3 regions of the Streptomyces sp. NRRL S-378 genome follow, and region 2 is predicted to be linked to each of the others. Evidence: riboswitches for the same ligand, from Rfam matches in the RefSeq annotation. Region 2 holds a riboswitch; each other region holds the start of a gene.
The links. A riboswitch is a leader RNA that binds a small molecule or an ion and turns the genes downstream of it on or off. The one in region 2 is predicted to bind cobalamin.
Positions count from the first base shown of each region.

Region 1: another riboswitch for cobalamin. It lies ahead of IH80_RS0100170 (CbtB domain-containing protein); the one in region 2 lies ahead of IH80_RS0125120 (ribonucleoside-diphosphate reductase subunit alpha).
Region 3: another riboswitch for cobalamin. It lies ahead of metE (5-methyltetrahydropteroyltriglutamate--homocysteine S-methyltransferase); the one in region 2 lies ahead of IH80_RS0125120 (ribonucleoside-diphosphate reductase subunit alpha).

Region 1 is NZ_JOBX01000001.1:28,500-38,564, forward strand. Features, by position in the region: gene IH80_RS0100140 (PP2C family protein-serine/threonine phosphatase) at 1-121, shown strand, start outside; gene IH80_RS0100145 (cold-shock protein) at 420-623, shown strand; gene IH80_RS0100150 (hypothetical protein) at 789-1,163, shown strand; gene IH80_RS0100155 (aspartate aminotransferase family protein) at 1,505-2,854, shown strand; gene pucL (factor-independent urate hydroxylase) at 3,121-4,038, shown strand; gene IH80_RS38665 (histidine phosphatase family protein) at 4,108-4,572, opposite strand; cobalamin riboswitch at 4,572-4,723, shown strand; gene IH80_RS0100170 (CbtB domain-containing protein) at 4,761-4,976, shown strand; gene IH80_RS0100175 (hypothetical protein) at 5,143-5,385, shown strand; gene IH80_RS40505 (class F sortase) at 5,640-6,242, shown strand; gene IH80_RS0100185 (hypothetical protein) at 6,346-6,723, shown strand; gene IH80_RS44490 (hypothetical protein) at 6,781-6,951, shown strand; gene IH80_RS0100195 (hypothetical protein) at 7,046-7,450, opposite strand; gene IH80_RS0100200 (RidA family protein) at 7,525-7,923, opposite strand; gene IH80_RS0100205 (RrF2 family transcriptional regulator) at 7,967-8,449, opposite strand; gene IH80_RS0100210 (hypothetical protein) at 8,575-9,402, shown strand; gene IH80_RS0100215 (FUSC family protein) at 9,482-10,065, shown strand, end outside.
Region 2 is NZ_JOBX01000039.1:39,624-49,688, reverse strand. Features, by position in the region: gene def (peptide deformylase) at 1-110, shown strand, start outside; gene IH80_RS0125135 (helix-turn-helix domain-containing protein) at 130-1,095, opposite strand; gene IH80_RS44895 (hypothetical protein) at 1,177-1,404, shown strand; gene IH80_RS0125125 (ribonucleotide-diphosphate reductase subunit beta) at 1,490-2,506, opposite strand; gene IH80_RS0125120 (ribonucleoside-diphosphate reductase subunit alpha) at 2,506-4,893, opposite strand; cobalamin riboswitch at 5,029-5,158, opposite strand; gene IH80_RS0125115 (GNAT family N-acetyltransferase) at 5,203-5,700, opposite strand; partial or broken gene IH80_RS46225 (Uma2 family endonuclease) at 5,775-5,888, shown strand; gene IH80_RS0125110 (YbdD/YjiX family protein) at 6,000-6,197, opposite strand; gene IH80_RS0125105 (carbon starvation CstA family protein) at 6,194-8,416, opposite strand; gene IH80_RS0125100 (GntR family transcriptional regulator) at 8,544-9,308, opposite strand; gene IH80_RS0125095 (extracellular solute-binding protein) at 9,598-10,065, shown strand, end outside.
Region 3 is NZ_JOBX01000013.1:125,999-136,063, reverse strand. Features, by position in the region: gene IH80_RS0112710 (discoidin domain-containing protein) at 1-1,369, shown strand, start outside; gene IH80_RS0112705 (TetR/AcrR family transcriptional regulator) at 1,474-2,133, shown strand; gene metE (5-methyltetrahydropteroyltriglutamate--homocysteine S-methyltransferase) at 2,146-4,557, opposite strand; cobalamin riboswitch at 4,672-4,898, opposite strand; gene IH80_RS0112695 (FAD-dependent oxidoreductase) at 5,033-6,688, opposite strand; gene IH80_RS0112690 (SchA/CurD-like domain-containing protein) at 6,835-8,025, shown strand; gene IH80_RS0112685 (acyl carrier protein) at 8,038-8,295, shown strand; gene IH80_RS0112680 (methyltransferase) at 8,399-9,487, opposite strand; gene IH80_RS0112675 (right-handed parallel beta-helix repeat-containing protein) at 9,523-10,065, opposite strand, start outside.

The DNA of each region.
Region 1 (10,065 bases), on a different contig from region 2:
GATCGAGGAACTGCTGCGGGTGCACGACGACGGCAGGGCGGCCTTCGAGCTGTGGAAGGCCGCGATCGACGCCGGAGGCCCCGACAACATCACCCTCGCACTGGTGCGGATCGGCTCCTGACGCGGCATTCAAGCATCACCCATCGAGCTTCCGGGCCGCTCATAGTATTTCCGGACCGGAGGCCGAATGGGCGACGCCAGAATTACCGGAAGGAAAGATGTTCCCGGCCCCGCGCTTTTCCCTGTGCTACGGTGACGGCAGTTGCGGTTGAGGTCCCCAAAAAGCCTACAGTGCTCTCACCTGATCGTCCGGTGGGCGCACTTTTCATTTCCGGTTCAGATTTCCGGTCGGGGCAATCATCTCGGCGACGCCGGGTCCGCACAGTGCGGCCCGGGCACTGCCCCAAAGGAGTAATCTCATGGCATCCGGCACCGTGAAGTGGTTCAACGCGGAAAAGGGTTTCGGTTTCATCGAGCAGGAGGGCGGCGGCGCGGACGTCTTCGCCCACTACTCCAACATCGCCACGTCCGGCTTCCGTGAGCTCCAGGAGGGCCAGAAGGTCACCTTCGACGTCACGCAGGGCCAGAAGGGCCCGCAGGCCGAGAACATCGTTCCCGCCTGACGCCCTCGCCGGCAGCGACGGCGACGACGACGCGAATCGCCCGGCCGCGCGGCCCGCACCCAGGGGTGCGGGCCGCGCGCCCGTTTCCGCGCACCGTCTAGAATCGGCCGCCGCCGCGGCGGAAGCACCACCCGGAACCGGGCTCGCTTGCTAGAGTCCCTGCCCATGTCGATCCCTGACGACCTGCTCCACGACATCGCCGCCATGGTCGAGTCGGAGCAGACCAATCAGATGTCCCTGACGGTCGTCGTGAACGGCGCCGTCATCACCGGCCGCCTCGCCCCCGAACACGTCTGGCGCGAACGGGTCGCCGAGGTCCTGCGCGACTCCGAGCAGCTGGGCCCGTTCGCCGAGGTCTTCAGCTCCGCCACCGCGACCACGGCCAAACGGCCCGCGGGGCCGCCCTCACACCTGCACTTCCACGTGGCACGCATCCTCCAGGGCCCGGTGGGCATCCCCGAGACCGGCGGGATGTACCGGATCGCCCTGAGCGACGTCAGCGCCTGGACCGTCGGGGACTTCAGCTACTTCGACAAGTAGCCGCGCCCCGCCGCGTTCCCGCACGACGCCGCACCGCACACGGTCCGCCTGCGCATCCCCATGCCGGGCCCTGGAGGTACGGGGCGAGGACGGAGCGGCGTCGGAGCTGTCGGAGAGCTGTCGGAGCTGTCGGGGCTGTCGGAGCCGGTACGGGCGCTGCCACGGTGGCTCGCCGCCTTCCCCGGCGGCGCCACCGTGGAGGCGGCCGCGGGCGGGCCGGCGGCCGCCCGCGCACACCGGCCGAGGCCCTCGGCCCGGCGCTGCCGACCGGCCCGGGCCGCTCCGGGCGGCGCGGACCCGACCCCCGCCGCGTCCACATCCTGGACGACTACGCTCGATTCATGAACGCAGAAGCCGACGCCCTCACCACCGTGAAAGACGCTGACCGGAAGCACGTCTTCCACTCCTGGTCGGCGCAGGAGCTCATCGACCCGCTCGCCGTCGCCGGCGCCGAGGGGTCGTACTTCTGGGACTACCAGGGCAACCGCTACCTCGACTTCTCCAGCGCCCTGGTCTACACGAACATCGGCTACCAGCACCCCAAGGTCACCGCGGCCATCCAGGAGCAGGCGGCCAGGCTCTGCACCGTCGCGCCCGGCTTCGCCGTCGACGTGCGGTCCGAGGCGGCCCGGCTGATCGCCGAGCGCACCCCGGGCGACCTCGACAAGATCTTCTTCACCAACGCAGGGGCCGAGGCGGTGGAGAACGCCGTCCGCATGGCCCGGCTGCACACCGGGCGTCCGAAGGTGCTGTCCGCGTACCGCTCGTACCACGGCGCCACCTCCACCGCGATCAACCTGACCGGCGACGCCCGCCGCTTCGGCAACGACTCCGCGACCGCCGGCGTCGTGCACTTCTGGGGGCCCTTCGCCTACCGGTCGCCCTTCTACGCGGCGACGGAGGCCGAGGAGTGCGAGCGGGCCCTGCGCCACCTGGAGGACACCATCGTCTTCGAGGGCCCGCAGTCCATCGCGGCGATCATCCTGGAGACCGTCGGCGGTGCCCCCGGCGTCCTCGTGCACCCCGACGGCTACCTGGCCGGGGTGCGGGCACTCTGCGACCGCTACGGCATCGTCTTCGTCCTCGACGAGATCATGGTCGGCTTCGGGCGCACGGGGAAGTGGTTCGCCTCCGAGCACTGGGACGTCACACCCGACCTGATCTGCTTCGCCAAGGGCGTGACCAGCGGCTACGTACCGCTCGGCGGTGTTGCCATCTCGGCGGCCATCGCCGAGACCTTCGCCCGCCGGCCCTACCCGGGCGGGCTGACGTACTCCGGGCACGTGCTGGCCTGCGCGGCGGCCGTCGCCACCATCGGCGTCATGGAGGAGGAGGACGTCGTCGAGCAGTCCGCCCGCACCGGCTCCGAGCTCCTCGGGCCCGGCCTGCGCGCGCTCGCCGAGCGCCACCCGTCGGTCGGGGAGGTCCGCGGCCTCGGCACGTTCTGGGCCCTGGAGCTCGTCCGCAGCAAGGAGACGCGCGAGCCGCTGGTCCCGTACAACGCCGCCGGGGCGGACAACGCGCCGATGGCGGAGTTCGGGGCCGCCTGCAAGAAGGGCGGGCTCTGGCCGCTCGTCGCGGGCAACCGGATCCACATCGCGCCGGCCTGCAACATCTCGCCCGAGGACGTGGCGAAGGGGCTGCGGATCCTGGACGAGGCCCTGACGGTGGCTGACGCGCACACCGTCTGACCTGCGCTTCTGTGGGGTCGCCCAATCCGTTGGTGTCGGTGTTAGGAGGATCCGTGCGGTGGTCAACCCGCTGCGCGCGTGCTGCAATCCGTGCAGGCCACCAATGCCTGAGCAGGCCGAGCACCACCTACGGACCGGGATGCACGTCAGTCCCGGGGCGGCCCCCTCGGGGCCGAACGGCGGGGAGCGGGACGACCGCTGGACGCCGGGCGTACGGGATCCAGAAAGACGGACTCCGTGTTCCCGAGTACCCGAAGGAAGACAGCATGAGCAAGCACGTCCTGGCCCAGAACCAGTACGGCAAGGCCGAGAACCGCATCGTCAAGGTCACCCGCAAGGGCAACGACGGTTCCTGGCACGAGATCCGCGACCTCAACGTCTCGGTCGCGCTCCGCGGTGAGTTCCGCGACGTCCACCTCACCGGCGACAACGCCAACTGCCTGCCGACCGACACCACCAAGAACACGGTGTACGCCTTCGGCAAGGAGCACGGCATCGAGTCCCCGGAGGCCTTCGGCATCCTGCTCGCCAAGCACTTCGTCTCCTCGCAGGCACCGATCCGCGAGGCCCAGATCCGCATCGAGGAATTCGCCTGGGAGCGCATCCCGGTCCCGACGCGCAAGGAGCAGCACTCCTTCGCCCTCAAGGGCCAGGAGGTGCGCACCGCGCAGATCACGTACAGCGAGACGACCGGCCTCCAGGTCATCTCGGGCCTGAAGGACCTGACGGTGATGAACTCGACGAACTCCGAGTTCCACGGGTACATCAAGGACAAGTACACGACGCTCAAGGAGGCGTACGACCGCATCCTGGCGACCAAGGTCACCGCGCGCTGGGCGCACTCGGCGCTGGCCGCCGACGACCCCGGGTACGACTGGGACCAGGCGTACAAGAAGGTCCGCAAGAACATGCTGGAGGCCTTCGCGGAGACGTACTCGTACTCGCTCCAGCAGACCCTGAACCAGATGGCCGAGCGGGTGCTCGACAACTGCCCCAAGGTCAACGAGGTGCGACTCAACCTCCCCAACAAGCACCACTTCCTCGTCGACCTGGAGCCCTTCGGCCTCAAGAACGACAACGAGGTGTACTTCGCGGCGGACCGCATGTACGGCCTGATCGAGGGCACCGTCCACCGTGACGGCGTGCAGCCGGTCATCGCGACGTCCGACTGGATCGTGGCGTAACGCGCCGATCTCCGCGCCGGTCGTGAGCCGGGTCCGGACCGCGTCGCGGGGTCCGGACCCGGTTCCGCGCTACGCGTCGGGCAGCTCGTCCTGCGGCCGGCCCACGAGGAGGTTCCAGCGCCCGGCCCGTCCGGTCAGGGTGGTCACCCACTCCGGCCGCACGTCGAGGCGCCAGAAGGCCGCCGCCGGAAGCTCCAGGGCGTGCACCACGGCCGCCCGTACGACGGCCTGGTCGACCTCGACGCGGTACGTGCCCGGGGCCAGGCCGGCCAGCTCCGCCCCGACCCGGGCGATCAGCGCGTCCACGGACTCCCCGCCCGGCGGCGCGTACCCGGGGTCCGTCAGCCACGCGTGCAGGGCCTGCGGTGCCTGCGCGGCCACCTCGTCCAGGGTGCGGCCGGCCCACTCCCCGGTGTCCGGCCCGCGCAGGCCCTCGTGGCCGGGACACGGCCGCGGATGGCCGAAGCGGCCCTGGCGGGCAGCCGTGTCCAGTGGGGGGCGCACGAGATGGACGCGCACCGACTGACTCTTCATGAGGGGAGCCTAAGCGCGGTACCGTCATGAACGAGACAAGTCCATGACGACGGTACGGCGGAAGCACCGGTGAGAATCCGGCACGGTCGCGCCACTGTGAATCCTCCCGGAGGGGAGGCAAGTCAGACCCGCCGCCGTCGTCGAGCGCACCACTGACCGGGACGCGTGTTCCCTCTGGAGGTTCTGCAATGGCCAACTCCGTCGTGCCCACGACGAACGCCCCCGCCCTCACTCCTCTCTCGCTCTCCGCGCTCGCCCCCTGGGCGGCGTTCGTCGGCGTCCTGATGCTCGTCCTGCTCTACTTCGTCGGCGCCGAGCAGGGCGCCACCGCCGTCTTCGAGGGCGAGACGATCCACGAGTGGCTGCACGACGGCCGCCACCTGCTCGGGTTCCCCTGCCACTGATCCGCTTCCCCGGCCACCGCCCTCCGGCGTCCCCGGCCGTGCGGACCACGGTGTGGACGACTTTCGGCCTGGCCTTCGGTTTTCTAGCCGACCGGGCCCTTGTGTCCGCTCCCGCGCCCAAGGAGGCTGTGCAGCCGACGAGTTGACGATGAAAGGCCGATGGTCCATGGCGACGGCGATCAGGGAATGGCGGGGCTGGACGGGTGCCGCACCCTTCTGGCTGAATTCCTTCCTGCTGCTCCTGGCCCCCTGCTGCGCCATCACGCTGTTCGGCCAGATCGGCATCATCGCCGCGCTGGCGGCGCTCGGCGGTCTGGCCCGCCATCTCTGGTACGGCGACTACGGCCATCCGGCCATGCACCTGGCCGCCGCGCTCATGGGGGCGGGCACGGCGGCCGTCGTCATGTGACCTCTCCGGCCGGGGCCGCCGGGCGCCGCCGGACCCACCGCCGGCGCCGTCGGGCCCTCACCCGTTCGGGCGTATCCGCGCCGCCCCCGGCGGCCAGTGGGCCCGACCGGCGCGAACTGCGAAGACTCCCCGATCGTGCGACGACACGCCCGTGACTCCATGTCAGTCTCTCGTGTTTCACGGTGTGCCGATGGGCAGAGGAAGTGTCCACTGCTCACATGACCCGGCCGCACGAGCCGGACAGGAGGGAATCCATGCCCCGCGCCAAGTGGGTCGTCGCCTCTCTGACGGTGGCTCTGCTGGCCACCACCGTCGTGGTGTTGCAGCGGACCGAGGGCGGCGCGCCCGCAGCCGCGACCACCGACGACGCACTGCCCTCGCGGGCGCTGGGGCTCTCCGGCCACCGCCGTCTCGTACGGGAGCTGGAACAGTCCGGCGGGAGCGACCCCGGTGAGGTGACCCGGCCGCGCAGGGTGGCCGCCGCGGGGCCGCTGAGAACGGTCTCCGGGCCCCTGCGGGCCGCCCGGCCGCTGCGGTTGCGCATCCCGAGCCTGGGCGTCGACGTGCCGTTCGGCGGGGACCGCGAGGAGGCGGCCTGGGACTCCGGAGGACCGGCGCCGGGCGCTGCCGGAACGGCGGTGGTCACCGGAACGGGCCTGCGGCTGGGGGAGTTGCGCCGGGGTCGGACCATCGAGATCCCGCGCGCGGACCGCCGTACCGCCGTGTTCACCGTCGTAGGGGTCTCGCCCGGCAGGGCGCCGGGGCGCGAGGAGTCTCCCGGCCACGCCCAACTGCGGGTGATCGGCGGGGAGACCGCCGTACTGGCCCGCCTGACCGGGCACCGCAGCAGCAGTTGACCCCTGGCGGCCTGTCAGCCGAGGGGAGTCTCTTCGTCCCCCGGTCGGAGGCTTCTGGGGGTCCGTACGGGAGTCCTCCGGCGTGGCGGGGCACACCCCTCGCATGACCTGGAGGCAACACGCACGCACGGCACTGACGAGGGCGCTCACCGCAGCCTGCGTCGTACTGCTGTGCGTGTTCGGTGCCGGTCCGGCAGGAGCGGCCGCCGCGGAGCACCGCCCGGCCTCCTCGGCCCCCGCGGAGCCCACCGCTCCCGGCGAGCCCGCCGAGCCCACGGAGGGCCAGTCCGATCCCGCGGCCGATCCCGAGGCACGCGCGGCCGTCCGTGCGGCCGCGCGCGGGCCGGCCTGTGTGCAGCGGATCCCGCTCGCCCTGTTTCACGTGAAACAGGGCGACGCCCCGGGGCGCGGGCCCCGAGGGGAGGCGGCCGAACCGGCCTTGTCCCTGCGGACGGTGCGGAGTGTGGTGCTGCGCTGCTGAGCGGACCGAGTCCCCAGCGCATCCCCCCACACCCCCTGAGCACCGTGAGGTTCCGCCATGCCCATCGACCCGTACGCCGCACTGAACGCCATGCTCCGCGCCGAGGTCACCCGCTTCGCGCCGCCCGTGCGCCAGGCCGAGCCGCCCGCCCCGCCGAAGACCCCGGCCCCGTCCGTCGAGGACGAGGGTGATCCGCAGCGGACCGCGGCCGGCGGCCCGGCCGCCTGACAGCCGCGCGGACAGGGAACGGCGCCGGCTCCCCCGCCCCTGACCAGGGGGCGGGGGAGCCGGCGCCGCTGTGAGCCCGGCCGGGCGGCCCCGCTCAGTCCTCGTGCGTGTAGTAGCGGTAGAAGGCGGTGGCGCCGACGCCCACGGCGACCGCCAGACCGATCACGACCGATTTCAGGATCGACTCGTCGGTGAGGCTGTGCAGGTAGCCCACCGCGATACCGCCGAAGGCCCCGTAGGCGGCGGCGTGGAGTTCGCGCATCATCCGCGGGCCGACCCTGGCGAGACCGAACATGATCGCCGCGAAGACCACGCCGCAGAGGATCCCGTAGAAGACGTTGGCCGCGGTGACCGGGCCCTCCTGGCGCTCGATGAACGCGCACCAGACGCCGTAGACCAGTCCGAGGAGCAGTGGCCTCACGTAGGCGCCCTTGCTCAGGTGGGTCATGTCCGCCATCTGCCGGTGCTGCCGGGGGGCAGCGTGTGCCGCATGTGCCATGACGGGCTCCTCTCTCCCATCCTCCAGGGCACACCCGCTGCCTCCGCCCGGCAAGTGGATCAGGGGACCGGCGCTCAGGGCGTGCGCACCGCCACGGCGTCGATCTCGAAGAGCATGCCGGGCAGGGCCAGGGCGGCGACCCCGATGAGGGTCTGCGCGGGAAGTTCGGTGCCCCAGGTGGCGTGCAGGTGCTTCAGGAGCACCTCCAGCTTCCGCTGGTCGTGGTCGACGACGTAGGTGCCGATGCGGACCACGTCGGCGGGGCCGAGACCGGCTGCGGCGAGGGCGGTGCGGAGGTTGGCGAAGGCCCGTTCCACCTGGTCGGCGAAGTCGTCGGAGACGACGTGGCCGCTCTCGTCGGAGCCGTACTGGCCGGCTATGAAGACCTGTTCGCCGGGGGCGGAGACAACGTGGCTGTAGCCGTAGCCGGTCGGGGTGTGGAGTCCTGCGGGGTTGATGATGCTGCGCGTCATGCCGAGCTCCCTGTATCCGTGTCCGTACGCGGAGTGTCTGCTGCTACTGCGCGGCGAGCCAGGCACGCAGCCGCTGCGGGGCCTCGGGGGCCTGCCGTTCGGCCTGCTGCCGGATCTCGTCGAGGTTCTGGGCCGCGAGCGCCTTGCGCCAGGCCAGTTCGGCCCGGGCCATGGCCTGCGCGATGGCACAGTCGGCGGCGTCCGCGCCCTCGGCCGCCGGCGCGCCCGCACCGGGCCCCTGCCGACGGATCTCCGCGCACCGGAAGGCCTCCTCGGGCCCCTCGACGGCGGCGACCACGTCCATGAGCGAAACGGCGGCGAGCGGCCGCGCCAGCCGGAAGCCACCACGCGGTCCGGGGCTGGAGGTGAGGATGCCCGCCCGGGCCAGCGCCTGCAGCTGCTTGTTGAGGTAGGCCGCGGGCAGGTCGTGCCAGGCGGCGAGCCGCGCCGCCGACACCGCGCGGTCCGGCCCGCTCCAGGCCAGGTTGACGCAGCTGTGCAGCGCCCACTCGACGCCCTCGCTCATCCTCATAATCTGGATATTAGATGTCCAGAATAAGGGGCGCAAGGATCCCACGCCGTCGGGGGACCCACCACCCGACCGCAGCAACACCGCTCGCGCCCCGGCCCGTCCCCGCTTTCCCTGGTGACGTGCGCAGCATCCTGTCGGCGGTTCTCCTCGTGCTCGTGGCCCTCCTCGTGCCCGCGAGCGCCGTCGCGTACTGGGCCGACCGCGAACTGGGCGACGCCGACCGCTACACCGCGGCCATGTCCCCGCTCGCCGAGAACCCGGCCGTGCAGGAGGTCGTCGTCACCCGGACCGCCCGTGCTCTCACCGGGCAGATCGACGCGGGCCCCTTCCAGGCGGGCGTGGACGCCCTGCTCGGCGAGGCCCTGCACTCCTTCGCCGACACCCCCGCCTACCGGACGGCCTGGGACGCGGCCAACCGCGCCGCCCACGCCGCCTTCTTCAACGCGCTCACCACCGGCCAGGGCAACGCCGTCACCATCGACCTCGCACCCGTCATCGACCGGATCAAGAGCGAACTCGTCTCCGACCAGGTGCCCTTCGCGGACCGCATCCCCGTGACGCGGCTGTCCGTGGAGGTCATGGAGTACGACAACCTCGGCGCCCTCCGGAAGGGGTTCCGCATGCTCCAGATCGCCGGCGTCTGGCTTCCCGTCCTGACCCTGGCCCTGGCCGTGTCGGCCGTCGCGGTGGCCGTCCACCGGCGGCGTGCCGTGATCGCCACCGGACTGGGTCTGGCGGTGGGGGCCGGACTGCTGTGGCTCACGGTGGAGGTGTGCCGCCGCCTCACCCTGGACGATCTGCCCGCCGACATCGACCGGGCCGCGGCCGGCGCGGTGTACGACGCCCTCACCGCCTTCCTGCGGACCACCGCCTGGGTCGTGCTGCTGATCGGGCTCGCGGCGGCCCTGGCGGCATGGGTGACGGGACGACTACGCCGCACCCCATAAGCTCGGAAGGTACAACACGCGCAGAACGACGCAGAAGAGCGCAGAAGAACCGATTCGCGAGCGGCGGCACGGAAGCGGAATGAGCACCGAACGCACCGAACACATATCGTCGCGGCGAGCCCGGCACCATCCGCTGGCTCCGCCCGCCTGGCTGCTCGAAGGGCTGAGGCCGACCACCGCGCCCGTCCCCTGGGCCGCCGCGGCCCGGGCGGCGCTCGCGCTGTCCGTCCCGCTCGCCGTCGGCTTCGCCCTGAACGAGCCCGAGTACGGCGCGCTCGCCTCCATGGGCGCCCTGTCCGGGGTCATCGGCGACACCGCCGACGCCTACCGGATGCGCGTCCTGAACATCGCCGTGCCGCAGTTCTTCGGCGCCGTCGGCGTGGCCCTGGGCACCCTCGTCTACGGCCACGGCTGGGTGGCCGTCGGCGTGCTCACCCTCATCGCCCTGATCTCCGGGATGATCTCCTCCATCGGCACGGTCGCCTCCGTGTCCGGGCTGCTGCTCCTGCTCAACGCCGTGGTCGGCGCCGGGCTCCCGATGCCGCAGCCCTGGTGGACGGCCCCCCTGCTGCTGAGCGCGGGCGGGCTGTTCGTCCTCGCACTGACCCTGCTGGGCTGGCCCCTGCGCGGCCACCGGCCCGAACGGGCAGCGGTCGCCGCCAC
Region 2 (10,065 bases):
ACCTGTACGGCTACCTGTACATCGACCGGCTCTCGAAGCGGGACCGCAAGGACGCCCTGCGTCAGATGGCGGAGGGCACCCCGCGCTACGAGACCGTCCCCAACGACTGAGGGGCGTCCCCCTCCGGTCCTACGCGACCTGCGGGCCCCGGAACGCACGCCTGAAGGAGTTCGGCGTGGTGCCCAGGGTCCGCAGGAAGTGGTGGCGCAGGGCGGCCGCGTTGCCGAAACCGGAGCGGCCGGCGATCGCGTCGACCGTCTCGTCGGTGGACTCCAGCAACTCCTGTGCCAGCAGGACCCGCTGGCGCAGCACCCACTTGTACGGGGTGGTGCCGGTCTCCTGCAGGAAGCGGCGGGCGAAGGTGCGCGGCGACATGTGCGCCCGCTCCGCGAGCTGCTCGACCGTGATCTCCTCCGCCAGATGGCGGCCCATCCACTCGATCACCTCGCCCACCGTGTCGCAGGACGTGCGGGGCAGCGGCCGCTGGATGTACTGAGCCTGCCCGCCGTCCCGGTGGGGAGGTACGACCATCCGCCGCGCGATGGCGTTGGCCACCTCGGCGCCGTGCTCCTGGCGGACCACGTGGAGGCAGGCGTCGATGCCGGAGGCGGTGCCGGCCGAGGTGATCACCGGGCCCTCGTCGACGTAGAGCACGTCCGGGTCGACCAGTGCCCGCGGGAAGCGCCGTGCCAGGGCCGGGGCGTGCATCCAGTGCGTGGTGCAGCGCCGTCCGTCCAGCAGCCCCGCCGCGCCCAGCGCGTAGGCCCCGCTGCACACGCTGAGCACCCGCGCGCCGCGCTCCACACCGCGGCGCAGCGCGGCCATGAGCGGCTCCGGGTAGGCCCGTTCGGAGGCGTTGCGGAAGGCGGGCACGCAGATCAGGTCGGCGCTCTCCAGCCGCTCCAGCCCGTGGGCGGGGGCGAACGCGAAACCCGTTCCGGCCATGGTCAGCGGGCCCTCCTCGGCCGCGCACACGGCGAAGTCGTACACCGGCAGTCCGTGGTCGCTGCGGTCGATCCCGAAGACTTCGCAGAAGATCCCGAACTCGAAGGGGGCCACTTCGTCGAGGAGGGCCACGGCCACGTTGGTCATCATGGATCCAGTGTGGCAGTAATTCGTTCTTTCATGGCAGTCCTGCCAGTGGCCGGGTTCGGTGAACGGGGCGACAGTGGATACATGAACACGTTCCTGAGCTACCTCGCCGTCCTCGCCGTCGCCACCCTGCTGCTCGCCCCCAGCCTCTACGGGGCCCTGCGCGAGCGGCGGATCGACCGGGAGCTGCGGGCCGTCGAGACGCGGCTCGTGTGGCTGCCGCGGCAGAAGGCGGGCGGCATGCCGCCCACCCCGCGCCCCCGGCACGGCCTCCGGTCCGCCGACTGGCGCCGGGGCCGTCTCGCCCACTGAGCCCCCGCGGCGTACGCACCGCCCCGGAACGCGAGGAGCCGGGACGCGATCGGCTCGCGTCCCGGCTCCCGGTGCTTCGAGGGGGTCAGAAGTCCTCGTCCAGGTCGACCGTGCCCTCGACCGCGACCTGGTAGGCCGACGGGCGGCGCTCGAAGAAGTTCGTCAGCTCCTGGACACCCTGCAGCTCCATGAAGGAGAACGGGTTCTGCGAGCCGTACACCGGCGGGAAGCCGAGACGGACCAGGCGCTGGTCCGCGACGCACTCCAGGTACTCGCGCATCGACTCGGTGTTCATGCCCGGCAGGCCGTCGCCGCACAGGTCGCGGCCGAACTGCAGCTCCGCCTCCACGGCCTCCTTCAGCATGTCGGTGACCTGCTGCTGCAGGGCGTCGTCGAAGAGCTCGGGCTCCTCCTTGCGGACCGTGTCCACGACCTCGAACGCGAAGTTCATGTGCATGGTCTCGTCACGGAACACCCAGTTGGTGCCGGTGGCCAGGCCGTGCAGCAGGCCGCGCGAGCGGAACCAGTACACGTACGCGAAGGCGCCGTAGAAGAACAGGCCCTCGATGCAGGCGGCGAAGCAGATCAGGTTCAGCAGGAAGCGGCGGCGGTCGGCCTGCGTCTCCAGCCGGTCGATCTTCTCGACCGAGTCCATCCACTTGAAGCAGAACTGCGCCTTCTCACGGATGGAGGGGATGTTCTCCACCGCGTCGAAGGCCGCCGCGCGGTCCTCCGGATCGGGCAGGTAGGTGTCGAGCAGCGTCAGGTAGAACTGGACGTGCACGGCCTCCTCGAACAGCTGGCGCGACAGGTACAGGCGCGCCTCCGGGGAGTTGATGTGCTTGTACAGCGTCAGCACCAGGTTGTTCGCGACGATCGAGTCGCCCGTCGCGAAGAACGCGACCAGACGGCCGATCATGTGCTGCTCGGCGGGCGTCAGCTTCGCGAGGTCCGCGACGTCCGAGTGGAGGTCGACCTCCTCCACCGTCCACGTGTTCTTGATCGCGTCCCGGTAGCGCTCGTAGAAGTCCGGGTAGCGCATCGGACGGAGCGTGAGCTCGAAGCCCGGGTCCAGGAGGTTCTTGTGGTCGTTGGAGCTCATTACTGGCAGGCCTCGCAGGACTCGGGGTTCTCAAGGGAGCAGGCCAGCGCCTCGGCGTCGACGGCCTGCGGGAGGGCCACCGGAGCGGCGGTGGCGGCCTGGGCGGCGCGGGCGATCTTCGTCGCCGGGCGCGAGCGCAGGTAGTACGTGGTCTTCAGGCCCTGCTTCCAGGCGTACGCGTACATCGAGCTGAGCTTGCCGATGGTGGGCGTCTCCAGGAACAGGTTCAGCGACTGCGACTGGTCGAGGAACGGCGTACGGGCCGCCGCCATGTCGATCAGGCCGCGCTGCGGGATCTCCCACGCCGTGCGGTACAGCTCGCGCACCTCGGCCGGGATCCAGCCGAAGCCCTGCACCGAGCCCGAGGAGTCGCGCAGCGCCTCACGGGTCTGGGCGTCCCACACGCCGAGCTGCTTCAGCTCCTCCACCAGGTAGCCGTTCACCTGGAGGAACTCGCCCGACAGCGTCTCGCGCTTGAACAGGTTGGAGACCTGCGGCTCGATGCACTCGTAGACGCCGGCGATCGAGGCGATCGTGGCCGTCGGGGCGATGGCGAGGAGCAGGGAGTTGCGCATGCCGGTCTCGGCGACGCGGGCGCGCAGCGCGTCCCAGCGCTCCGGCCAGTTCAGCTCGGTGTCGTAGTGGTCCGGGTGCAGGACGCCGCGCGCGGTGCGGGTCTGCTCCCAGGCCGGCAGCGGGCCGCTGCGCTCGGCGAGGTCGCAGGAGGCCTCGTACGCGGCCAGCATGATGCGCTCGGAGAGCTTGGTGGACAGGGCCTTCGCCTCGGGCGAGTCGAAGGGCAGCTTCAGCTTGAAGAAGACGTCCTGGAGGCCCATCGCGCCCAGGCCCACCGGGCGCCAGCGGGCGTTGGAGCGGCCGGCCTGCTCGGTCGGGTAGAAGTTGATGTCCACCACGCGGTCGAGGAAGGTCACGGCGGTGCGGACGGTCTCGTCGAGGCGCTCCCAGTCGATCTCGCCCGTCTCCGGGAGCACGAAGGCGCCGAGGTTGACCGAGCCGAGGTTGCAGACGGCCGTCTCGCCGTCGTTGGTGACCTCGATGATCTCGGTGCACAGGTTCGAGGAGTGGACGACGGTGCCCGGCTCGGCGGTCTGGTTGGCCGTGCGGTTGGAGGCGTCCTTGAAGGTCATCCAGCCCTGGCCGGTCTGCGCGAGGGTGCGCATCATCCGGCCGTACAGGTCGCGGGCGGGCATGGTCTTGCGGGCCAGGCCGTCGGCCTCGGCCTTGCGGTAGGCGGCGTCGAACGCGTCGCCCCACAGGTCGACCAGCTCGGGGACGTCGGCCGGGGAGAACAGCGACCACTCGGCGTCGGCGTTCACGCGGCGCATGAACTCGTCCGGCACCCAGTGGGCGAGGTTCAGGTTGTGCGTACGGCGCTGGTCCTCACCGGTGTTGTCGCGGAGCTCCAGGAACTCCTCGATGTCCGCGTGCCAGGTCTCCAGGTAGACGGCGGCGGCGCCCTTGCGGCGGCCGCCCTGGTTCACGGCGGCGACGGAGGCGTCGAGGGTCTTCAGGAACGGCACGATGCCGTTGGAGTGGCCGTTGGTGCCGCGGATCAGCGAACCGCGGGCGCGGATGCGGGAGTACGACAGGCCGATGCCGCCGGCGTGCTTCGACAGGCGCGCGACCTGGTGGTAGCGGTCGTAGATCGAGTCGAGCTCGTCCAGCGGGGAGTCCAGCAGGTAGCAGGAGGACATCTGCGGGTGCCGGGTGCCGGAGTTGAAGAGGGTGGGGGAGGAGGGCAGGTAGTCGAGGCGGCTCATCAGCCGGTACAGCGAGGCCACTTCCTCGACGGCCTGGACGCTCTCGTCCGCGGCGAGACCGCAGGCCACGCGCAGCATGAAGTACTGCGGGGTCTCGATGACCTGACGGGTGATGGGGTGGCGCAGCAGGTAGCGGCTGTGCAGGGTCCGCAGGCCGAAGAAGCCGAAGCGGTCGTCGGCGCCCTCGGCGAGGGTGTGCTCGACCAGCGCGTCCAGGCGGACGGCGTGCGTGCGCACGAACTCGGCGGTGCGGTCGGCGATGAGGCCCTCGCGGTGGCCGACCTCGACGGAGGCGGAGAAGGAGGTGGAGCCCTGGCTCGCGGCCTCGTCGCGCACGGCCAGCGTCAGCAGGCGGGCGGCGAGCTTGGAGTAGGCGGGGTCCTCGGAGATGAGGCCCGCGGCGGACTCGGTGGCCAGCCCCCGCAGTTCGGCGTCGTCGGCGGCGGAGCTGCGGCCGCGGAGCGCGGCGGCGGCGACGCGGCCGGGGTCGGTGTCGGGGAGGTCCGCCGTCAGTTCGGTGAGGGTACGCAGCAGCGTGGCCCCCGGGCCCTCGGTGTTGTCGCCAGAAACGGACTCGGCGCGCGGTGCGGAAGGCGCGATGGTCACGGCGGGAGCTCTCCCTCGCTCGGCCCGGTCATCGGCGGTGGGCGAGGGCGCATGCGGGCGTGGCAGGAACGGGCACACCGCATGGCGTCCACCGGCCCAACCGCGAGGCCCGGACGTGTCGGCACCCGGTTCGGTCGATCCGGGCGCGCTGACGGCAGGTCATCGGACTTGGTGTCCGGATGCCGGACACTTCATACCGTTGCGGGACAGTTCCGGATTCCCACCGGATTCCCCTGCGGCGACAGCAGGCATGAGCATACATGTGGGGGCGCCCTTGTGCGGCAACCCCCACATGTAGTGTCGGCGTGGCTACAGCTTGAGTCGGTACGTGAGGAGTTTCAGGCCCTCGATGGGCGCCCAGTCCCGCTCCGGCGTGCGCTCGAAGCCCAGCCGTACGTAGATCCGGTGGGCCCCGGCCATGCCGCGCTGGGTGGAGAGCACCAGGGCCGTGACGCCCTCGACGGCCCGCGCCCGCTCGACGCACGCCTTCACCAGGGCCTCGCCGGCGCCCTGGCCGCGGGCCGCGTGGGCCACCGCGAGCATCCGGAACTCGGCCTCGTCGGGGCCGGCGATGTCGGCGAGCGGGCTGCCGGGTGCGGCGAAGGTCACCCCGCCGAGCACGCGCCCGTCGCGCTCGGCGACGAGCACCTCGGCCCGGGCGGCCCGGCCGGCCACGTCGCGCAGCACGTTGAGGTACGCGTCGTCCTCGTTGAAGTCCAGGTGCCCGTCGGCGAGGTAGGCCTGCGCCGTGATCTCGCCCAGCTCCGCGTAGTCGGCGGGCACCGCCGTTCTGATCACCATGTCCATGCGGTCGAGTGTGCAGGACGGCTGTCGGGACCCGGCGCCGTCGTCGAAAGACAGCGCCGTCGAGGAAGCGGGTGGATCCCGGGCCGGTCCTCATGGCCGTTGAGGTGACCTCGTGGGCCTCCGACACCGAGCGGCGCGACCGGATCGAGAAGCCGCGCACCTTCGCGGCGACAGGCATCGCCGTCCACCGGCGTCGTCCGCACGGCCATCACCCTCCCGGCCGAACCCCTCAAGGACTGGGTGCGCTGAGGTACGCCGAAGGGCCCCGCCACAGGACGCGGCGGGGCCCTTCGTTCGTGTCAGCAGCAGCGGAAGCCCTCGCGGGGGTCCGCCTCGCGGGCGTCCGTACGGGCGCGTTCGAAGGCGCGGCGGGTGAGGACCTCCGCGTCCGGGTCGTGCGAGCGGGCGTGGGCCACGTACCGGTCGTACGCGGCCTCCCCCGAGAACTCCCGTACGTAGAACCGGGCCCTGGCCAGCACGCTGCGCACGGTGCTCACGCCACCGGCTCCTTGACCTGCCCGCCGCCGGAGCCGCGGTCCGCCGCGGCGGCGAGCTGGGCCCGCTCCTCGGCGGTCGCGATCAGGCCGGCCGGGGCGACGATCTTCGACTCGGTCCACGGAACCTCCGACAGCGTCGCCGCCCCCGGGTCGCGGACGGCCTTGACGCAGGTACGCAGCGCGTCCGCGAGGACCACGATGATCAGGACCGCGAACAGGGCGCACAGCACGCCGTCGACCGTGGCGTTGGTGACGATCGTGTGCATGTCGTCCATGTTCTTCGCGGGGGCCAGCACCTTGTCGGCGTCGATGCCCGCCTGGTACTTGTCGCGCTGGGCGAAGAAGCCGACCTTCACGTCCTCGGAGAAGACCTTCTGGTAGCTGGCGGTGAGGGTCACCGTGGCGTCCCAGACCAGCGGGACGCCCGTCACCCAGGCCCACTTGAGCCGGCCGGACTTGACCAGCAGCGTGGTGCAGACCGCCAGCGCGACCGCGGCGAGCAGCTGGTTGGCGATGCCGAAGAGCGGGAAGAGCTGGTTGATTCCGCCCAGCGGATCCTTGATGCCGACCCACAGGAAGTAGCCCCACGCGCCGACCACGATCGCGCTCGCGAACCACACGCCGGGCTTCCAGCTGACGTCCTTGAAGGACTTGTGGACGTTGCCGAGGGTGTCCTGGAGCATGAACCGGCCCACGCGGGTGCCCGCGTCGAGCGTCGTCAGGATGAAGAGGGCCTCGAACATGATCGCGAAGTGGTACCAGAAGGCCTTCATCCCGGCGCCGCCGATGACCGAGGAGAAGATCTCCGACATTCCGAGTGCGAAGGTCGGCGCGCCGCCGGTACGGGACAGCAGGCTGGCTTCCTCGACGTCCTTGGCGGCTTGGGTGAGCGCCTCGGGTGAGATGGCGAAGCCGAAGTTCGTCACCGCCTGTGAGGCCGACTCGACCGTGGTGCCGATGACGCCGGGAGGGGAGTTCACCGCGAAGAAGAGGCCCGGCTCGATGATGCAGGCCGCGATGATCGCCATGACGGCGACGAACGACTCGGTCAGCATGGCGCCGTAGCCGATCATGCGGACCTGGGTCTCCTTCTGGATCATCTTCGGTGTGGTGCCCGAGGAGACCAGGGCGTGGAAGCCCGAGAGCGCGCCGCACGCGATGGTGATGAAGACGAACGGGAACATCGACCCGGCGAAGACCGGGCCGTCCCCGCGGGCCGCGAAGTCGGTGATGGACGGCATCTTCAGCGTCGGCATCGCGATGACCACGCCGATCGCGAGGAGCGCGATCGTGCCGACCTTCATGAAGGTGGACAGGTAGTCGCGGGGTGCGAGCAGCATCCACACCGGCAGGACCGACGCCAGGAAGCCGTACACCACCATCCAGATGACGAGCGTCTCCTTCTCCAGGGTGAAGGTCCCGGCGAGGGAGGACTCGGCGACCCAGCCGCCCGCGACGATGGCGAGCAGCAGCAGGGCGACGCCGATCAGGGAGACCTCGGTGACCCTGCCCGGCCGCAGGACGCGCAGGTAGAAGCCCATGAAGACGGCGATCGGGATGGTCATGCCGATGGAGAAGACGCCCCAGGGGGAGTGGGCGAGGGCGTTGACGATGACCAGCGCCAGCACCGCCAGCAGGATGATCATGATGGCGAACACGGCGACCAGGGCGGCGGCTCCGCCGACGGGGCCGATCTCGTCCCGCGCCATCTGGCCGAGCGAGCGGCCGTCGCGGCGGGTGGAGAAGAACAGCGTCACCATGTCCTGGACGGCGCCGGCGAAGATCACGCCCGCGACGATCCAGATGGTCCCGGGAAGGTAGCCCATCTGCGCGGCGAGCACGGGGCCGACGAGCGGGCCCGCGCCGGCGACGGCGGCGAAGTGGTGGCCGAAGAGCACCCGGCGGTCGGTGGGATGGAAGTCGACGCCGTTGTCGAGGCGTTCGGCGGGAGTGGCCCGCGTGGCGTCGACCTTCAGCACGCGCTGTGCGATGAAGCGCGCGTAGAAGCGGTAGGCGATGGCGTACGAGCCCAGCGCGGCGGCGAGCAGCCAGGCCGCGGAGATCTCCTCGCCGCGCGAGAGCGCCAGCACGCCCCACCCGATGGCGCCGACGAGGCCGACGAGCACCCACACGGCGATGGACTTGGGGGAGGGCGAGCCCGATGGGGTTCCCGGACCCGCCGTGTCCCGTTGTGTCCCTGTTGCTTCCGGTTCAGGCATGATCTCTCGTCCCCTCGTCGATCATCTGCGTAAGCAGGCGGAATCTACGGGGGATTGCCTGGTGAACGTAAGACCCCGTCCGCATTCCGTCGCGGTATTCCGGTACGCGGGGCGGGGTGCGGGTGTATCAGACGGCGGGCCGCTTGAGCCTGGCGACGAACTTGTAGCGGTCGCCGCGGTACACCGAGCGCACCCACTCCACCGGTTCGCCGTCGGCGTCCAGGGAGTGCCGGGAGAGCATCAGCATCGGCAGCCCGACGTCCGTGCCGAGCAGGCCGGCCTCGCGCGGGGTGGCCAGCGAGGTCTCGATCGTCTCCTCGGCCTCGGCCAGGTGGACGTCGTACACCTCGGCGAGGGCGGTGTAGAGGGAGGTGTACTTGGCGAGCGAGCGGCGCAGCGCGGGGAACCGCTTGGCGGAGAGGTGGGTGGTCTCGATGGCCATGGGCTCGCCGCTGGCCAGGCGCAGCCGCTCGATGCGCAGCACCCGTCCACCGGTGTTGATCTTGAGGAGTCCGGCGAGGGTGTCGTCGGCGGTCACGTAGCCGATGTCGAGGAGCTGTGAGGTCGGCTCCAGGCCCTGGGCCCGCATGTCCTCCGTGTACGAGGTCAGTTGCAGGGCCTGCGAGACCTTCGGCTTGGCGACGAAGGTGCCTTTGCCCTGGATCCGCTCCAGTCGTCCCTCTACGACCAGTTCCTGGAGGGCCTGGCGGACCGTGGTCCGCGAGGTGTCGAATTCGGCCGCGAGCGTCCGCTCCGGCGGTACCGGGGTGCCGGGCGGCAGCGTCTCCGTCATGTCGAGCAAGTGCCGCTTGAGTCGGTAGTACTTGGGTACACGTGCCGTGCGAGTGGCTGCCCCGCCGTCCGGCTCCGTGAGTGCCCCTTCGGTGGCCATCGCCGCCCGCCTTCCCGACTCCAGTTTCGCTGCCGTCACCGGCTCCTCCGATATGTGCGGTCACATGGTGACACGACTGGGGGGACAGGCCTTCTCTCTCCCCAGGTGTCGGTCCGATAACGGACCGGGCACCCGCTCATTAGACCCTTGACACCCCTAAAGGTCTAGGCCAAGCTCCAGCTACTGGTCTACACCAATATGGATCAGATCCCAGCCCCACGGCAGTACTTCGCGTATGTCACCGCGGCGGGCAAGGGAAGTGCAGGCAGGCATCCCTGAGGAGGGTGGCGTGAAGCGCAAGCTCATCGCGGCGGTCGGTGTCGCGGGCATGATGGTCGGACTCGCGGCGTGTGGCAATGGGGACGACGACAAGGCCAAGGCCGACGCGGGTCCCAAGGAGATCACCGTCTGGGTCATGGACGGCTCCGCGCCGAAGGCCTGGATCGACGAGGTCAACAAGGAGTTCTCGGCCAAGCACCCCGGTGTGACGGTCAAGGTCGAGGAGCAGAAGTGGACCGGCATCCAGGAGAAGGTCACCACGGCCCTCTCCGAGAACAACCCTCCGGACGTCCTTGAGCTCGGCAACACCCAGACCGCCGGCTACGCGGTCACCGGCGGCCTCGCCGACCTGACGAAGGACAAGGCCGCCCTCGGCGCCGACGCCTGGCAGAAGAGCATGCTCGCCTCGGCCGAGGTCGACGGCAAGCTCTACTCCGCCCCCTGGTACGCAGCCAACCGCGTCGTCGTCTACGACAAG
Region 3 (10,065 bases), on a different contig from region 2:
GGTCATCAAGCAGGGCAAGCTGGCGGTCGTCCTGGGAGTCGAGACCTCCGAACCCTTCGGCTGCAAGCAGATCCTGGACGTCGCGCAGTGCAGCAAGGAGGACATCGACCGGGGCCTCGACGAGCTGCACCGGCTGGGCGTGCGCAGCATGTTCCTCTGCCACAAGTTCGACAACGCCCTGTGCGGTGTCCGCTTCGACCAGGGCGCGCTCGGCACCGCGATCAACGTAGGCCAGTTCCTGTCGACCGGCACCTTCTGGAAGACGGAGAAGTGCACCGGCCCGCAGCACGACAACCCCATCGGGCTCGCGGCCGCTCCCGCGGCGCAGAAGGAGCTCCCGGCGGGTGTGTCTGTGCCCTCGTACGCGGCGGACGCGCAGTGCAACACCCGCGGTCTGACCGACCTCGGTGAGTACGCGGTGCGCGGGATGATGAAACGCAAGATGATGCTGGAGATCGACCACATGAGCGTCAAGGCCGCCGGGCGGGCCTTCGACATCCTGGAGTCCGAGTCCTACCCGGGCATCATCTCCTCGCACAGCTGGATGGACGACAACTGGACCGAGCGGCTCTACAAGCTCGGCGGGTTCGTCGCCCAGTACATGGGCGGGGCCGAGGGCTTCAGCGCCGAGGCCAAGGCCAAGAACGCCCTGCGCGACAAGTACAACGTCGGCTACGGCTACGGCACCGACATGAACGGCGTCGGCGGGTGGCCGGGACCCCGCGGCGCCGACACCCCGAACCCGGTGCGCTACCCGTTCCGCAGCGTCGACGGCGGCTCCGTCATCGACAAGCAGACCACCGGACAGCGCACCTGGGACCTCAACACCGACGGCGCCTCGCACTACGGCCTGGTCCCGGACTGGATCGAGGACCTCCGGATCGTCGGCGGCCAGGACGTGGTCGACGACCTCTTCCGCGGCGCCGAGTCCTACCTCACCACGTGGGGTTCGTCGGAGAAGCACAAGGCCGGGGTGAACCTCGCCTCGGGCGCGTCCGCCACGGCCAGCTCCTCCGAGTGGAACCCGTTCACCAGCTACGCCCCGTCCCGGGCCGTGGACGGGAACACGGGCACCCGCTGGGCGAGCGACTGGAGCGACGACCAGTGGATCCAGATCGACCTCGGCGCGGCCAACCTGGTCAAGCGCGTCACCCTCGACTGGGAGCGGGCGCACGGGCAGGCCTACCGCATCGAGCTGTCGGGCGACGGCACGAACTGGCGGTCCGCGTGGTCCACCACCGCCGGTGACGGCGGTCTGGACACGGCCCTGTTCACCGGCACCACGGCCCGCTACGTTCGCGTCCACGGAGTGCAGCGCGGCACCAAGTGGGGCTACTCGCTCCACGAGGTCGGTGTCTACAGCAGCTGACGCCGTTCACGTCCCCGCGTCCGGGGCCGGCCGGATCCGCCGATCCGGCCGGCCCCGGACGCCTTAGCCCCACCGCACCGCACGGAACGAAGGGAACGACGCCCATGGCACGGATGCCGTCGGCCGAGCGACGCCGCCAGCTGACCGAGGCGGCGATCCGCGTGATGGCCCGCGACGGCGTCGCCAAGGCGACGACGCGCTCGATCTGCGCCGAGGCCGGCGTCTCGCTGAGCGTCTTCCACTACTGCTTCGAGTCCAAGCAGGCCCTGCTGGAATCCGTCATCGTGGCGATCACCGAGCACGGCATCACCGTGGCGAGGGAGGCCATCCGGCCCAGGGCCACCCTCCGGGAGACCATCCGGGCCGGCTTCCAGGCGTACTGGGACCACGTGGCCGCCCACCCGGGCGAGCACATGCTCACTTACGAGCTCACGCAGTACGCCCTGCGGCGGCCCGGGTTCGAGCACCTCGCGCGACGCCAGTACGAGCTGTACTCCGACACCTACACCGAGCTCATCGAGCAGCTGCGCCGGCTCATGCCCTTCGAACTGCGCGTACCGGTGCACGTACTGGCCCGCTACCTGGCCGCCATGACGGACGGGCTCACCCTCAACCACCTGGTGCTCGGCGACGCCGCGGTCTCGGCGGCCATCCTCGACATGATCACCGACCACGTCGCGGGGCTCGCCGAGGCCGCGGACGGGGCCACGGACGGGGACCGGCCGCACTCGCGGGAGTACGCCGGTCCCCCGCTCCCCGTCTGACGACGGAGCCCGTCAGACGGCGCCGGAGCCTTCGGCACCCACCTCGGCGCGGACCAGGCGGGCCGCCTCGACCAGATTCTCCAGGGAGGCCCGGGTCTCGGGCCAGGCCCGGGTCTTCAGACCGCAGTCGGGATTGACCCACAGCCGCTCGGCCGGGATGGCCTCCAGGCCCTTGCGCAGCAGCGCCGAGGCCTCGTCCACGGAGGGGATCCGCGGCGAGTGGATGTCCCAGACGCCCGGGCCGACCTCGCGCGGATAGTCGGCGCCGGAGAGCTCGTCGGCGACCTGCATGTGCGACCGGGCGGCCTCCAGGCTGATGACGTCGGCGTCGAGGTCGCCGATGGCCTCGACGATGTCGCCGAACTCGGCGTAGCACATGTGCGTGTGGATCTGGGTGTCCGGCCGGACACCCGCGGTGGTGAGCCGGAAGGACTCGGTGGCCCAGGCGAGGTAGGCCGCGTGGTCGGCGCCGCGCAGCGGGAGGGTCTCCCGCAGCGCGGGCTCGTCCACCTGGATGACGGAGGTCCCGGCGGCCTCCAGGTCGTTCACCTCGTCGCGCAGGGCCAGTGCGACCTGCCGGGCGGTGTCCGCGAGCGGCTGGTCGTCGCGCACGAAGGACCAGGCGAGCATGGTGACCGGCCCGGTGAGCATGCCCTTGACCGGCTTGGCCGTCTGCGTCTGCGCGTACGTGGTCCAGCGGACGGTCATCGGGTCGGGGCGGGAGATGTCGCCGGCCAGGACGGGCGGACGGACGTAGCGGGTGCCGTAGGACTGGACCCAGCCGTGCTGCGTGGCGAGGTAGCCGGTGAGCTGCTCGGCGAAGTACTGCACCATGTCGTTGCGTTCGGGCTCACCGTGCACCAGCACGTCGATACCCGCCTTCTCCTGGAAGGCCAGTACCTCCCGGATCTCCGCCCTGATGCGGTCCTCGTAGCCGGCGGTGTCGGTGCGGCCGGCCCGCAGGTCGGCGCGGGCCGTGCGCAGTTCGGCGGTCTGCGGGAACGATCCAATGGTCGTCGTGGGCAGCAGCGGCAGGCCGAGACGGGTGTGCTGGGCGGGCGCCCGCCGCCCGTACGGCTGGGATCGGCGGCCGTCGGCGTCGGTGACGGCCGCGGTCCGGGCACGGACGGCGGGGTCACGGGTGACGGAGGAGTTGGCCCGGGAGGCCAGGTCGGCCCGGTTGGCGGCGAGTTCGGCCGCGATGGCGTCCGTGCCGCGGGCGAGCCCGCGGGCGAGCGTGGCGATCTCGGCGGTCTTCTGGCGGGCGAAGGCGAGCCAGCGCCTGACCTGCGGGTCGATGTCCCGCTCGGCGGAGGCGTCCAGCGGCACGTGGAGCAGCGAGCAGGAGGCGGCCACGTCGACGCTGCCGGCCAGGCCGAGGAGGGTGCCGAGCGTGGCGAGGGACTTCTCGAAGTCGTTGATCCAGATGTTGCGGCCATTGACGATGCCGGCGACCAGGCGCTTGCCGGGCAGGCCGCCGACGGCGGCGAGGTCGTCGAGGTTCGCGGCGGCCGCGCCGGTGAAGTCCAGGGCGAGCCCGTCCACGGGGGCCTTGGCCAGCACGGCCAGGGCCTCGCCGAGCCGGTCGAAGTAGGAGGCCACGAGCAGCTTCGGCCGGTCGGCCGCGGCACCGAGCTCGCGGTACGCGCGGGCGGCGGCGTTCAGCTCGGCCGGGGTGCGGTCCTGCACCAGGGCGGGCTCGTCCAGCTGCACCCACTCCGCCCCGGCCGCGCGCAGGTCCGCGAGGACCTGTGCGTACACGGGGAGCAGACGGTCGAGCAGGGCGAGGGGGTCGAAGCCGGCCGCCACGCCGGGGGCGGGCTTGGCCAGCAGCAGGTACGTCACCGGCCCGACCAGCACCGGGCGGGCGGTGTGGCCGAGCGCGCGGGCCTCCTCGAACTGCGCGACCTGCTGGGAGGAGTCGGCGGTGAAGACGGTGTCCGGGCCCAGTTCCGGTACCAGGTAGTGGTAGTTGGTGTCGAACCACTTGGTCATCTCCAGCGGGGGCACCTCCTGGGTGCCGCGCGCCATGGCGAAGTAGCCGTCCAGGGGGTCCGCTTCGACGGCGGCGCGATGGCGTGCGGGGACGGCGCCGACCATGACGCTGGTGTCCAGCACGTGGTCGTAGTACGAGAAGTCACCGGTGGGCACCTCGGTGATGCCGGCGTCGGCCAGCTGCCGCCAGTTGGCCCGGCGCAGGTCGCGGGCCGTCTCCCGGAGGGCGTCGGCGCCGACCCGGCCCTTCCAGTAGCCCTCGACGGCCTTCTTCAGTTCCCGGTTCTGCCCCTGACGGGGGTAGCCGTACACGGTGGCCGCACCGGCCCGTACGGCGGTGGCGGGAGTCTTGCTGGTCACGGAACTCTCCTTCGCGAGCTGTCTCCTGTGGACCCCGGTGGGGGTCGGGAGCGCGAAGGGATGACGCATCGGACGGACCTCGACCGGTTGCGGGAGGGCGTACCTGTGCGTACGCGCCCGCGGTCGCCCGCCTGATGTGTCGCCGACCCGCCCACGAGGTCACCGGGGTTTCCGCGCACGACGGGTCGCACGCGGGCAACGGGCAGGTCTTCGGACTCGCGGGCACGCCTGCCGGTCTCCCGGCGGGCACCTACTGGCCGTCGCTTCCCAGGACCGTGGTCCGGTCCCAGTGCGTATGACGGCGGTCGTTCCCGCTCACCGCTGCGGGGCAGTCCCGGACTCCCACCGGGTTCCCTCTTACGACGCATCCCGCCTGGCGGACGGGGCGAACCAGCTGCCCGGCCAGAGTAGATGCCCTTCCCCGCCAACGGGTGGAGTTGTCCAACATCCGGAAGGCGGGACGAGACGCGCAAAGGTCCTTCGACGGTGATCCCGTGAACCGATCCGGCCCGAAGGCGCCCGTCCGGCGCCTTCGGGCCGGGTGTCAGTGGCGGTGCAGCACCGTCGTGAGGACCTTGTGGAGGACCGATTCCGGGTCCGCCACGCCCTCCGCCGAGCGCCAGGCAACGAAGCCGTCCGGGCGGACGAGGACCGCTCCGGCCTCGGTGGTGCCGTGCGCGGCGGCCCAGTCGCCGCCGTCCTCCGGGATCAGGTCGGCCTCCGGGCCGGTGCCGATCGCGTAGGCGTCCAGGCGTACGTTCATCCGCTTCGCGACCGAGCCGGCCGCTCCGCTCCACGGGGTGCCCTCGGAGCTGAGCAGGACGAAGGACCGCTCGTAGAGGTCGACGGTGGACTTCCGCTCCCCCGACGCCGGTTCGCGGAGCCACAGGTGCGGGGCGCGCGTGCCCGGGTCCCCGCACAGCCGCATGCGTTCGGGCACGACCGGCAGCTCCGGGTCGGCTCCCACGACCGCGCCCTGGCCGTACCCGTACCCCATGGCCACGGAGAGGACGCCGTTCTGCGGGCCGCCGCGCGCCGGCGCCCCGGCTGCGGACCCGGGGTCCGGCTCGTACCCCGGGTGGCTGTGTTCGGCGGAACGGGCCGAGGCCCGCTCGCTCGTCGCCCGCGCCACGGGGAGCCGCTCGGCCTCGTAGGTCTCCAGCAGCCCCGGGCCCGCGGCGCCGCCCAGCACGGCGGCGATCTTCCAGGCGAGGTTGTGGGCGTCCTGGATACCGGTGTTGGAGCCGAACGCCCCGGTGGGCGACATCTCGTGGGCGGAGTCCCCGGCGAGGAAGACCCGGCCGGCCACGTACCGCTGGGCGACGCGCTCGGCGGCGTGCCACGGCGCCTTCCCGGTGATCTCGACGTCCAGACCGGGTGCGCCGACGGCCCGTCGGATGTGCTCGACGCAGCGTTCGTCGGTGAAGTCCTCCAGCGTCTCGCCCCGGTCGGGGTGCCACGGCGCGTGGAAGACCCACCGTTCCCGGTTGTCGACGGGCAGCAGGGCGCCGTCGGCGTCGGGCTTGGTCAGGTAACACACGATGAAGCGCCGGTCGCCGATCACCTGAGCGAGCATGCGGGACCGGAAGGTGATGCTCACGTTGTGGAACAGGTCGCCGGGGCCGCTCTGGCCGATCCGGAGCTGTTCGCGCACGGGGCTGCGCGGCCCGTCGGCGGCAACCAGGTAGTCGGCGCGCACCGTGCTGTGCTCCCCGGTCTCCCGGTTCTTCACGAGCGCGGTGACGCCGCTCTCGTCCTGTTCGAAGGAGAGCAGTTCGGTGGAGAACCGCAGGTCCGCCCCGAGCGTCGGGGTCACGGACATGAGGACCGGCTCGATGTCGTTCTGGCTGCACAGGCACCAGGTCGAAGGGCTGAACCGGGCCAGTGCGCCACCCGGGTCGATCTGTTCGAACAGCCACTCCTGGTCGTCGCCGGTCAGCGAGCCGCCCTGCAGGATGCCGTGGTTGTCCGCCAGGGCCGAGGCGGCCTCACGGATCCGGTCCTCGACCCGGGCGACCCGGAACAGCTCCATCGTGCGTACGTTGATACCGCGTCCACGCGGGTGCAGCGAGGTTCCCGCATGCTTCTCGACCAGCATGTGCGTGATGCCATGACGGCCGAGGAACAGCGAGGTGCACAGGCCCACCAGCGAGCCGCCCACGATGAGGACCGGGACGCGGTGGTCGACGTTTTCCTTCATGGGTCTTCCATGCCCTGTACGAGGGGGGTTCCCTCGCCCGTTCACCCGCTTGGTTCTCTCCTCTCGCGCCGACGGCGCTATCGGACCACGATCGGTTCGGGTGGCGCCGCCCGTGGCGACCGTGTGGTCTCGAAGGAGTGTGAACGATGACAACCTTGTCGGAACGGATATCCCAGTCCGCCTTCGACGACTCGAGACTTCGGGTCGTGCTGCTGCTGGATCTGTACGACGGTGCGCAGAACCAGTTCCTGGAGGTCTACGAAGACCTCCACAAGCAGGTCTCCTCCGTCCCCGGGCACATCCGGGACGAGTTGTGCCAGTCGATCGAGAATCCGTCGCAGTGGCTGATCACCAGCGAGTGGGAGAGCGCACCGCGGTTCCTGGCCTGGGTCAACAGCGAGGAGCACGTCGCGTCGGTCCAGCCCCTGCACGGCTGCGTACGGGACACCCGCTCGCTGCGGTTCAGCGTGCTGCGGGAGACCGGCCGGGACCACGGTCCGGGCGCCGCCGCCGCGGCCTTCTCCCCCGGCCCGCCCGCCGGCTCCGCCTTCGCCCCCGCGTCCGCGGACGGCCCGGACCGGTCCAGGGGCCGCCTCCAGGTCGCCCCGCGGCGCGGTGACGGTGTGGTCCGCCACGCGCTGACCTTCACGGTCAAGCCGGGCAGCGAGGCCGTCGTGGCGGAGCTGCTGAGCGGGTACGCGTCCCCGCAGGCGCAGGTCGACGAGCACACCCGGCTGCGCCGCACCTCGCTCTTCATGCACGGCAACCGGGTCGTACGGGCCGTCGAGGTCGAGGGCGACCTGCTCGCGGCGCTGCGCCACGTGGCCCTGCAGCCCGAGGTCAGGGCGCTGGAGGAGGCCATCAACCCGTACCTGGAGCAGGACCGCGATCTCAGCGACCCCGGTTCGGCCCGGACCTTCTTCACCCGTGCGGCGCTGCCCGCGGTGCACCATGTGGCGGCGGGCGGCGGTGAGGGCGCGGAACTCCAACGGCACGCGCTGTTCTATCCCGCCAAGAAGGGCTGCGGCACGGAGCTCGCCCGGCTGCTCTCCGCGCAGGACGAGGCGGCCGTGGACGACGCGTCGAGCCCGATCGAGGCGAGCACCGTCTTCCAGCGCGACGACGTCGTCGTGCGTCTCCTCGACCTCCGCGGACCGCACGACGCCCGGCCGGCTCTGACGCTCGGTGTCGAGGGCGGCCACAAGGCGGCGGTGCTCGCCCGGCTGCTCGACAGCGCCAAGGACGGCGTCCCCACCACCCACCAGGAGATCTCGCGTTTCCTGGAGCGTTCCGAGATGCGCCTGATCACCGACCGGCGTTCGCCGGCCCGAGCCTAGGAGAAGCCCGCCATGACCGACCGACTGACCGTGGAAGAACTGGCCGCGCTGATGAAGAAGGGTGCGGGCATCGCCGTCGACCCCGCCGTGATGGCCAACCGGCCCGACGCGCAGTTCGACGAGTGGGGGCTCGACTCCCTGGGGCTGCTCGGCATCGTCGGCGAACTGGAGAACCGGCACGGCCGGCCCCTCCCCGCCGGGGCGGACCAGTGCAAGACGCCGCGCGAGTTCCTCGATCTCGTCAACGAGGCCCTGACGGCCGGTACCTGAGGCGTCCGGGCGGACGGGCGCCGCCGCCCGGCACGCATGACGACGCCCCGGAACCGGCCGACCGCCGGTTCCGGGGCGTCGTGGCGCGTGCCGGCCGGGAGGATCACCCGGGCACGGTGCACTCGAAGGCGTGCAGGTACGCGTTGACGGGTCGGATGCCGTCGAGCACCAGTCCGGCGTCCGCCAGCCGGGTGCGGAGGCTTTCCTTGGTGTGCTTCGCACCGCCGACGTTGAGCAGGAGCATCAGGTCCATGGCCGTGGTGAACCGCATCGACGGCGTGTCGTCGACGAGGTTCTCGATGACGACGACCCGGGCTCCGGGGCGGGCGGCGGCGACGACGTTGCGCAGGCACCTGCGGGTGCTCTCGTCGTCCCATTCGAGGATGTTCTTGATGATGTAGAGGTCGGCCTCGACCGGGATGGCCTCGCGGCAGTCGCCGGGCACGATGCCGGTCCGGTCGGCAAGGGGACCGCCGTCGCGCAGCCGGGGATCGGCCCTTGCGACCACGCCGGGCAGGTCGAGCAGGTGCCCGCGCACGGTCGGGTGCTTCTCCAGCAGGCTGGCCAGCACGTGCCCCTGGCCACCGCCGATGTCCGCGACCACCGAGACGCCGGTGAGGTCGAGGAGGTCCGCGACGTCCAGCGCCGACTGGACGCTGGAGGTGGTCATGGCGCGGTTGAAGACGTGCGCCGACTCGTGGGCGTCCTCGTGCAGGTAGGTGAAGAACCCCTTGCCGAACAGCTCGTGGAAGATGTTCGCGCCGTCGCCGGTGCGCACGGCGTCGTCGAGCCGCGGCCACGCCTGCCAGGTCCAGGGTTCCGTGCACCACAGGGTGATGTTGCGCAGGCTGTGCGGGTCGTCCTCGCGCAGCAGTCGCGACATCTCCGTGTGGGCGAAGCTCCCGTCCTCGGTCTCGGCGAAGATCCCGTAGCAGGACAGGGCCCGGAGCAGGCGTTGCAGGGGTTTCGGCTCCGCGTGCACGGCGGCCGCGAGCTCGGCGGGGGTGGCGGGCGACTCCCCGAGGGCGTCGGCGACCTTGAGGCGGGCCGCGGCCCGTACGGCGGCGGCGACGGCTGCGCCGAAGGCGAGCTCCCGCAGGCGCATGGCCGGCGGGGGCGTGTGCGGGGGGCCCGCGTTCGGTGCCGGGACCGGGGCGGGGGTGGAGGCGGGGGTGGAACTCACCGTGGTCATACGGCCTCGATTCTCCTGATGAGGTGGGACACCGGTCAGCACATGCCGGCGGGCACGGAGGTGTCGCACCGGTTGTTGAGGAAGCGGTTGCCCGACCCGGCGCCCTGGTTGGCCAGATCGGCCGGCAGGTTGTCCCTCACCACGTTGTTCTCGATGACGTTGTCGGTGTTCGTCGCGCCCACGAAGCTCTTGAACAGCAGGATGCCGCCCGACAGCGGGGAGGACCCGACGTTGCCGCGAATGGAGTTCGAACGCACGATCGTCTCTTCGGCTCCGGTCAGGACGACGCCGACGCCCTGGATGTCGGGGAGGCGGCTGTTGCCCTTGCAGAACTTGTTGTTCTCGTGGATGCGGTTGCCGCGGATGGTCAGGTCACCGGCGCCGGGCTCGCCCTCGTCGCCCACGACGAACACGCCGCCGCAGTTGCCGGTGAGGTTGTTGCCGCTGACGGTGAGGTTCCGCACCCGCCTGACCGTGACCCCGATCCGGTTGCCGGTGAGCCGGTTGCCCCGGATCACGGCGCCCCGGGTGTCGGTGGCGCCGCCTTCGCGCGCGACGGTGTTGGCGATGAAGATGCC